Regions from separate parts of the Bacillus sp. MC1252 genome, predicted to be linked through region 3. Evidence: a T-box and tRNA genes for the amino acid it is inferred to sense, from the RefSeq annotation. Region 3 holds a T-box; the other regions hold tRNA genes.

Region 1 (3,282 bases), 1.3 Mb from region 3:
ATGGTTCAAGGATGAAAGACGGTTTCGGCTGTCACTTACAGATGGACCCGCGGCGCATTAGCTAGTTGGTGGGGTAATGGCTCACCAAGGCAACGATGCGTAGCCGACCTGAGAGGGTGATCGGCCACACTGGGACTGAGACACGGCCCAGACTCCTACGGGAGGCAGCAGTAGGGAATCTTCCGCAATGGACGAAAGTCTGACGGAGCAACGCCGCGTGAGTGATGAAGGTTTTCGGATCGTAAAGCTCTGTTGTTAGGGAAGAACAAGTGCGAGAGTAACTGCTCGCACCTTGACGGTACCTAACCAGAAAGCCACGGCTAACTACGTGCCAGCAGCCGCGGTAATACGTAGGTGGCAAGCGTTGTCCGGAATTATTGGGCGTAAAGGGCTCGCAGGCGGTTTCTTAAGTCTGATGTGAAAGCCCCCGGCTCAACCGGGGAGGGTCATTGGAAACTGGGAAACTTGAGTGCAGAAGAGGAGAGTGGAATTCCACGTGTAGCGGTGAAATGCGTAGAGATGTGGAGGAACACCAGTGGCGAAGGCGACTCTCTGGTCTGTAACTGACGCTGAGGAGCGAAAGCGTGGGGAGCGAACAGGATTAGATACCCTGGTAGTCCACGCCGTAAACGATGAGTGCTAAGTGTTAGGGGGTTTCCGCCCCTTAGTGCTGCAGCTAACGCATTAAGCACTCCGCCTGGGGAGTACGGTCGCAAGACTGAAACTCAAAGGAATTGACGGGGGCCCGCACAAGCGGTGGAGCATGTGGTTTAATTCGAAGCAACGCGAAGAACCTTACCAGGTCTTGACATCCTCTGACAACCCTAGAGATAGGGCTTTCCCTTCGGGGACAGAGTGACAGGTGGTGCATGGTTGTCGTCAGCTCGTGTCGTGAGATGTTGGGTTAAGTCCCGCAACGAGCGCAACCCTTGATCTTAGTTGCCAGCATTTAGTTGGGCACTCTAAGGTGACTGCCGGTGACAAACCGGAGGAAGGTGGGGATGACGTCAAATCATCATGCCCCTTATGACCTGGGCTACACACGTGCTACAATGGACAGAACAAAGGGCTGCGAGACCGCAAGGTTTAGCGAATCCCATAAATCTGTTCTCAGTTCGGATCGCAGTCTGCAACTCGACTGCGTGAAGCTGGAATCGCTAGTAATCGCGGATCAGCATGCCGCGGTGAATACGTTCCCGGGCCTTGTACACACCGCCCGTCACACCACGAGAGTTTGCAACACCCGAAGTCGGTGAGGTAACCTTTATGGAGCCAGCCGCCGAAGGTGGGGCAGATGATTGGGGTGAAGTCGTAACAAGGTAGCCGTATCGGAAGGTGCGGCTGGATCACCTCCTTTCTAAGGATATATGGAGCAGCGTGCGTTTTCGTCTTGTTTAGTTTTGAAGGAACTTGGAAAAGATCCTACAACATCATATCTTCGATATGAAAGATGGGCCTGTAGCTCAGCTGGTTAGAGCGCACGCCTGATAAGCGTGAGGTCGGTGGTTCGAGTCCACTCAGGCCCACCATCTTCTATAAATCGGGGCCTTAGCTCAGCTGGGAGAGCGCCTGCCTTGCACGCAGGAGGTCAGCGGTTCGATCCCGCTAGGCTCCACCAACGTGTTCTTTGAAAACTAGATAACAATAAGTAATACATTCACATTGAATGCAATGCAAAGTTCATCACACATAGTGATTCTTTCTAAAGTAAGAAATGGTTAAGTTAGAAAGGGCGCACGGTGGATGCCTTGGCACTAGGAGCCGATGAAGGACGGGACGAACACCGATATGCTTCGGGGAGCTGTAAGCAAGCTTTGATCCGGAGATTTCCGAATGGGGAAACCCACTGCTCGTAATGGAGTAGTATCCATACTTGAATACATAGAGTATGAGAAGGCATACCCGGGGAACTGAAACATCTAAGTACCCGGAGGAAGAGAAAGCAAATGCGATTCCCTAAGTAGCGGCGAGCGAAACGGGAACAGCCCAAACCAAGAGGCTTGCCTCTTGGGGTTGTAGGACACTCTATACGGAGTTACAAAGGAATGATATAAGCGAAGAGGTCTGGAAAGGCCCGCCAGAGAAGGTAACAGCCCTGTAACTGAAATGTCATTCCCTCCAGAGTGGATCCTGAGTACGGCGGAACACGTGAAATTCCGTCGGAATCCGGGAGGACCATCTCCCAAGGCTAAATACTCCCTAGTGACCGATAGTGAACCAGTACCGTGAGGGAAAGGTGAAAAGCACCCCGGAAGGGGAGTGAAATAGATCCTGAAACCGTGTGCCTACAAGTAGTCAGAGCCCGTTAACGGGTGATGGCGTGCCTTTTGTAGAATGAACCGGCGAGTTACGATCCCGTGCAAGGTTAAGCAGAAGATGCGGAGCCGCAGCGAAAGCGAGTCTGAATAGGGCGCATGAGTACGTGGTCGTAGACCCGAAACCAGGTGATCTACCCATGTCCAGGGTGAAGTTCAGGTAACACTGAATGGAGGCCCGAACCCACGCACGTTGAAAAGTGCGGGGATGAGGTGTGGGTAGGGGTGAAATGCCAATCGAACCTGGAGATAGCTGGTTCTCTCCGAAATAGCTTTAGGGCTAGCCTCAAGGTAAGAGTCTCGGAGGTAGAGCACTGATTGGACTAGGGGCCCCTACCGGGTTACCGAATTCAGTCAAACTCCGAATGCCGATGACTTATCCTTGGGAGTCAGACTGCGAGTGATAAGATCCGTAGTCGAAAGGGAAACAGCCCAGACCGCCAGCTAAGGTCCCAAAGTATACGTTAAGTGGAAAAGGATGTGGAGTTGCTTAGACAACCAGGATGTTGGCTTAGAAGCAGCCACCATTTAAAGAGTGCGTAATAGCTCACTGGTCGAGTGACTCTGCGCCGAAAATGTACCGGGGCTAAACGTATCACCGAAGCTGCGGACTGTTCTTACGAACAGTGGTAGGAGAGCGTTCTAAGGGCTGTGAAGCCAGACCGGAAGGACTGGTGGAGCGCTTAGAAGTGAGAATGCCGGTATGAGTAGCGAAAGACGGGTGAGAATCCCGTCCACCGAATGCCTAAGGTTTCCTGAGGAAGGCTCGTCCGCTCAGGGTTAGTCGGGACCTAAGCCGAGGCCGAAAGGCGTAGGCGATGGACAACAGGTTGATATTCCTGTACCACCTCCTCACCATTTGAGCAATGGGGGGACGCAGGAGGATAGGGTAAGCGCGGTATTGGATATCCGCGTCCAAGCAGTTAGGCTGGGAAATAGGCAAATCCGTTTCCCGTAAAGGCTGAGC
Region 2 (3,282 bases), 1.3 Mb from region 3:
TGCTAAACAGTCGCCTGGGCCTATTCACTGCGGCTTCTCGGGGCTTTAACACCCTAAGAAGCACCCCTTCTCCCGAAGTTACGGGGTCATTTTGCCGAGTTCCTTAACGAGAGTTCTCTCGATCACCTTAGGATTCTCTCCTCGCCTACCTGTGTCGGTTTGCGGTACGGGCACCTCTCACCTCGCTAGAGGCTTTTCTTGGCAGTGTGGAATCAGGAACTTCGCTACTAAATTTCGCTCGCCATCACAGCTCAGCCTTTACGGGAAACGGATTTGCCTATTTCCCAGCCTAACTGCTTGGACGCGGATATCCAATACCGCGCTTACCCTATCCTCCTGCGTCCCCCCATTGCTCAAATGGTGAGGAGGTGGTACAGGAATATCAACCTGTTGTCCATCGCCTACGCCTTTCGGCCTCGGCTTAGGTCCCGACTAACCCTGAGCGGACGAGCCTTCCTCAGGAAACCTTAGGCATTCGGTGGACGGGATTCTCACCCGTCTTTCGCTACTCATACCGGCATTCTCACTTCTAAGCGCTCCACCAGTCCTTCCGGTCTGGCTTCACAGCCCTTAGAACGCTCTCCTACCACTGTTCGTAAGAACAGTCCGCAGCTTCGGTGATACGTTTAGCCCCGGTACATTTTCGGCGCAGAGTCACTCGACCAGTGAGCTATTACGCACTCTTTAAATGGTGGCTGCTTCTAAGCCAACATCCTGGTTGTCTAAGCAACTCCACATCCTTTTCCACTTAACGTATACTTTGGGACCTTAGCTGGCGGTCTGGGCTGTTTCCCTTTCGACTACGGATCTTATCACTCGCAGTCTGACTCCCAAGGATAAGTCATCGGCATTCGGAGTTTGACTGAATTCGGTAACCCGGTAGGGGCCCCTAGTCCAATCAGTGCTCTACCTCCGAGACTCTTACCTTGAGGCTAGCCCTAAAGCTATTTCGGAGAGAACCAGCTATCTCCAGGTTCGATTGGCATTTCACCCCTACCCACACCTCATCCCCGCACTTTTCAACGTGCGTGGGTTCGGGCCTCCATTCAGTGTTACCTGAACTTCACCCTGGACATGGGTAGATCACCTGGTTTCGGGTCTACGACCACGTACTCATGCGCCCTATTCAGACTCGCTTTCGCTGCGGCTCCGCATCTTCTGCTTAACCTTGCACGGGATCGTAACTCGCCGGTTCATTCTACAAAAGGCACGCCATCACCCGTTAACGGGCTCTGACTACTTGTAGGCACACGGTTTCAGGATCTATTTCACTCCCCTTCCGGGGTGCTTTTCACCTTTCCCTCACGGTACTGGTTCACTATCGGTCACTAGGGAGTATTTAGCCTTGGGAGATGGTCCTCCCGGATTCCGACGGAATTTCACGTGTTCCGCCGTACTCAGGATCCACTCTGGAGGGAATGACATTTCAGTTACAGGGCTGTTACCTTCTCTGGCGGGCCTTTCCAGACCTCTTCGCTTATATCATTCCTTTGTAACTCCGTATAGAGTGTCCTACAACCCCAAGAGGCAAGCCTCTTGGTTTGGGCTGTTCCCGTTTCGCTCGCCGCTACTTAGGGAATCGCATTTGCTTTCTCTTCCTCCGGGTACTTAGATGTTTCAGTTCCCCGGGTATGCCTTCTCATACTCTATGTATTCAAGTATGGATACTACTCCATTACGAGCAGTGGGTTTCCCCATTCGGAAATCTCCGGATCAAAGCTTGCTTACAGCTCCCCGAAGCATATCGGTGTTCGTCCCGTCCTTCATCGGCTCCTAGTGCCAAGGCATCCACCGTGCGCCCTTTCTAACTTAACCATTTCTTACTTTAGAAAGAATCACTATGTGTGATGAACTTTGCATTGCATTCAATGTGAATGTATTACTTATTGTTATCTAGTTTTCAAAGAACACGTTGGTGGAGCCTAGCGGGATCGAACCGCTGACCTCCTGCGTGCAAGGCAGGCGCTCTCCCAGCTGAGCTAAGGCCCCGATTTATAGAAGATGGTGGGCCTGAGTGGACTCGAACCACCGACCTCACGCTTATCAGGCGTGCGCTCTAACCAGCTGAGCTACAGGCCCATCTTTCATATCGAAGATATGATGTTGTAGGATCTTTTCCAAGTTCCTTCAAAACTAAACAAGACGAAAACGCACGCTGCTCCATATATCCTTAGAAAGGAGGTGATCCAGCCGCACCTTCCGATACGGCTACCTTGTTACGACTTCACCCCAATCATCTGCCCCACCTTCGGCGGCTGGCTCCATAAAGGTTACCTCACCGACTTCGGGTGTTGCAAACTCTCGTGGTGTGACGGGCGGTGTGTACAAGGCCCGGGAACGTATTCACCGCGGCATGCTGATCCGCGATTACTAGCGATTCCAGCTTCACGCAGTCGAGTTGCAGACTGCGATCCGAACTGAGAACAGATTTATGGGATTCGCTAAACCTTGCGGTCTCGCAGCCCTTTGTTCTGTCCATTGTAGCACGTGTGTAGCCCAGGTCATAAGGGGCATGATGATTTGACGTCATCCCCACCTTCCTCCGGTTTGTCACCGGCAGTCACCTTAGAGTGCCCAACTAAATGCTGGCAACTAAGATCAAGGGTTGCGCTCGTTGCGGGACTTAACCCAACATCTCACGACACGAGCTGACGACAACCATGCACCACCTGTCACTCTGTCCCCGAAGGGAAAGCCCTATCTCTAGGGTTGTCAGAGGATGTCAAGACCTGGTAAGGTTCTTCGCGTTGCTTCGAATTAAACCACATGCTCCACCGCTTGTGCGGGCCCCCGTCAATTCCTTTGAGTTTCAGTCTTGCGACCGTACTCCCCAGGCGGAGTGCTTAATGCGTTAGCTGCAGCACTAAGGGGCGGAAACCCCCTAACACTTAGCACTCATCGTTTACGGCGTGGACTACCAGGGTATCTAATCCTGTTCGCTCCCCACGCTTTCGCTCCTCAGCGTCAGTTACAGACCAGAGAGTCGCCTTCGCCACTGGTGTTCCTCCACATCTCTACGCATTTCACCGCTACACGTGGAATTCCACTCTCCTCTTCTGCACTCAAGTTTCCCAGTTTCCAATGACCCTCCCCGGTTGAGCCGGGGGCTTTCACATCAGACTTAAGAAACCGCCTGCGAGCCCTTTACGCCCAATAATTCCGGACAACGCTTGCCACCTACGTATTACCGCGGCTGCTGGCACGTAGTTAGCCGTGGCTTTCTGGTTAGGTACCGTCAAGGTGCGAGCAGTTACTCTCGCACTTGTTCTTCCCTAACAACAG
Region 3 (3,282 bases):
CTGGCCTAGAACAGTCAGTCTCTTATTGATTTATGTGCTGTTTTTTGGCGGGATTGGTTTTGCGGTTTACAAAGGGGCGCCTGTCATGATTACGCAGTTAAATGAGCTGTCAGAACAAATCCCTGTGCTTGCCGAAACCTATAATGGCGCTTTATCTCATATTCATCGTCATACAAGCCATTGGCCTGACGGGCTTCACGATCGGCTGGATCGTTTGATTGTTCAATCGGAAACATATGCAGCAAATGGGGCAGAGCGGATGATTCTTAGCTGTAAAGTATTATTGGATTACGCATTAGTCGCAGCGCTTATTCCTTTTCTTGTCTTTTATATGGTGAAAGATATGAATACAATGAAGCGGGCTGCATGGTATTTAACGCCATCGAGATTCCGAAAGAGAGGCCACGCTTTTGTGAAAGCGGTGGACGACTCGCTTGGTAATTATATTAGAGGACAATTGCTTGTCTGTTCTTTAATTGGGGGGGCAGCAGCCATTGTTCTCTGGCTGTTTCATATTCCGTATCCGCTTGTCCTTGGCATGCTGATTGGGGCAACGAATGTGATTCCGTACTTTGGTCCGATTATTGGGGCGATTCCTGCTGTCTTTATTGCTTTTACCATTTCGGTGAAGTCGGTGATGATTGTGCTGATCACAGTGGCTGTTTTGCAATTTTTGGAAAGTAATATACTCAGTCCGATCATCGTTGGGAGAAGTCTCCATATGCATCCTGTCGTTATTATGCTTGTTTTGCTCGCAGGAGGAGAGTTGTTTGGTTTAATTGGGATGATTTTAGCCGTACCAACTGCCGCTATTATCAGGGTCATGATTGTGCAATATATCCTGATGAGACGAAGCGTTCATTGACAAGACGAGCCGAGTTGTCTATAATAATTTCGATTCATACATATTGAATTCAATGATGGACCCGAGTACGTTAAAAAGCTGTTGCAGAGAGAGGCTTTATTTTGCTGAGAAAAGCCTTATCAGACCTTTAACGGAAGCTAGTCCTGAGTGCAGATAAACACTGCCGCTCTCTTCCGGCGTTATCGGATGTGAAGGTGATAGACGAATATGTCTATAATCAGGGTGGTACCGCGAGAACATCTCGTCCCTGTGTAAGTAGTTTTATGCTTGCATAGGGCGGGATGTTTTTCGTTTGTGTGGAGATTGATGAAATGAAAAGGGAGGATTTTTAAATGAAAACTTTAACTTCTGCTCAAGTACGTCAAATGTTTTTAGACTTTTTTAAAGAAAAAGGACATGCTGTAGAACCGAGTGCGTCCCTCGTACCGCACGATGATCCAACACTTTTATGGATTAACAGCGGGGTTGCGACATTAAAAAAATACTTTGATGGCCGCGTGGTTCCTGACAATCCGCGTATTTGTAACGCGCAAAAATCTATTCGTACGAATGATATCGAGAATGTTGGGAAAACAGCCCGACATCATACGTTCTTTGAAATGCTTGGCAACTTTTCTATTGGTGACTATTTTAAAGAAGAGGCCATTGATTGGGCTTGGGAATTCTTAACGAGTGACGAGTGGATTGGCTTTGATCCGAATCTGTTATCTGTCACTGTACATCCAGAGGACGAAGAAGCGTATATTCTTTGGAGAGATAAAATTGGTGTACCTGAAGAACGTATTATTCGCCTTGAAGGCAACTTCTGGGATATTGGCGAGGGGCCGAGTGGGCCGAATACAGAAATTTTCTATGACCGCGGCGAAGCATATGGTCACGACTTGAACGATCCAGAATTATATCCAGGCGGGGAAAATGAGCGTTATCTAGAAGTATGGAATCTTGTGTTCTCTGAATTCAACCATAATCCAGATGGTACATACACACCACTGCCGAAGAAAAACATTGATACAGGGATGGGTCTTGAACGAATGGTATCTGTCATTCAAAACGTACCGACGAACTTTGATACAGATCTATTCATGCCGATTATTCGTGCTGTAGAAACCATCTCTGGAGAAAGCTATGGGGAGACGAAGGAAAAGGATACAGCATTTAAAGTTATTGCTGACCACATCCGGACTGTTGCCTTTGCCGTAAGTGACGGAGCGCTTCCTTCCAATGAAGGCCGCGGATATGTGTTAAGACGTTTGCTGCGCCGTGCCGTGCGTTATGCAAAAACGATCCATATTCACCGTCCATTTATGTATGATCTAGTGCCAGTTGTTGCTGAGATTATGAAGGATTTCTATCCAGATGTACAAGCAAAAGAAGAATTTATTGCGAAAGTAATCAAAAACGAGGAAGAACGTTTCCATGAAACACTGAATGAAGGGCTAGCCATTTTGTCAGAAGTGATCAAAAAAGAAAGAGACAATGGCAGCTCACAGATTTCAGGCGAAGATGTATTTAAGCTGTATGACACGTACGGATTCCCTGTCGAGCTGACAGAAGAATATGCAGAAGACGAGAACATGACAGTCGATCGAGAAGGCTTCCAGACGGAGATGGAGAAGCAGCGTGAACGTGCAAGAAATGCGAGACAGGATGTCGGCAGTATGCAGGTTCAAGGCGGGGCTCTAGGTGATATTAAAGTAGAGAGTACCTTCGTTGGATACGAAAATTTAACTGCGGCATCCCGCATTGTCGAATTGCTTCAAAATGGTGAAATTGTCGCGGAAGCACATGAAGGAGAAACGGTGCAAATCTTATTAGATGAAACACCTTTCTATGCTGAAAGTGGTGGACAAGTAGCCGATAAAGGGACATTAAAAAGCGCAGAAGCCATCATTGAAATCAAAGATGTGAAAAAGGCGCCAAATGGTCAGCATGTCCATGAAGGAGTGGTCGTAAGCGGTACGGCTCAAAAAGGACTTGAAGTGACTGCTGAAGTGGAATCAGCTCTGCGAAAAGGCATTGTGAAAAACCATACAGCGACGCATCTCTTGCATCAGGCGCTAAAAGATGTATTAGGCAGCCACGTCAACCAAGCAGGCTCGCTGGTGAACGAAAACAGACTTCGCTTTGATTTCTCTCATTTTGGACAAGTGACAAAAGAAGAATTGTCACAGATTGAAAAAATCGTCAACGAAAAGATTTGGGAAGGCATTTCTGTTGCGATTGACCTAAAACCGATCGCTGAAGCAAAAGAAATGGGCGCAATGGCGCTGTTTGGTGAGAAATATGGCGATATTGTCCGCGTTGTCCAGGTAGGCGATTACAGCATCGAGCTATGCGGCGGCTGTCACGTTCAAAATACTGCGGAAATCGGTTTGTTTAAAATTGCGTCTGAATCGGGTATTGGTGCTGGAACACGC

Evidence for each region. The T-box of region 3 lies ahead of alaS (alanine--tRNA ligase). A T-box ahead of a tRNA ligase gene usually reads a tRNA of that ligase, here a tRNA-Ala.
Region 1: it encodes a tRNA-Ala, which carries the amino acid that the T-box ahead of alaS (alanine--tRNA ligase) is inferred to sense. The anticodon was not compared.
Region 2: it encodes a tRNA-Ala, which carries the amino acid that the T-box ahead of alaS (alanine--tRNA ligase) is inferred to sense. The anticodon was not compared.

What each region holds. Positions count from the first base shown of each region.
Region 1 covers NZ_CM166369.1:9,696-12,977, forward strand. The annotation lists rRNA gene ACYH0L_RS00040 (16S ribosomal RNA) at 1-1,357, shown strand, start outside; tRNA gene ACYH0L_RS00045 (tRNA-Ile) at 1,453-1,529, shown strand; tRNA gene ACYH0L_RS00050 (tRNA-Ala) at 1,543-1,618, shown strand; rRNA gene ACYH0L_RS00055 (23S ribosomal RNA) at 1,717-3,282, shown strand, end outside.
Region 2 covers NZ_CM166369.1:33,122-36,403, reverse strand. The annotation lists rRNA gene ACYH0L_RS00180 (23S ribosomal RNA) at 1-1,815, opposite strand, end outside; tRNA gene ACYH0L_RS00175 (tRNA-Ala) at 1,914-1,989, opposite strand; tRNA gene ACYH0L_RS00170 (tRNA-Ile) at 2,003-2,079, opposite strand; rRNA gene ACYH0L_RS00165 (16S ribosomal RNA) at 2,175-3,282, opposite strand, start outside.
Region 3 covers NZ_CM166369.1:2,388,622-2,391,903, reverse strand. The annotation lists gene ACYH0L_RS12315 (AI-2E family transporter) at 1-865, shown strand, start outside; T-box leader at 909-1,117, shown strand; gene alaS (alanine--tRNA ligase) at 1,198-3,282, shown strand, end outside.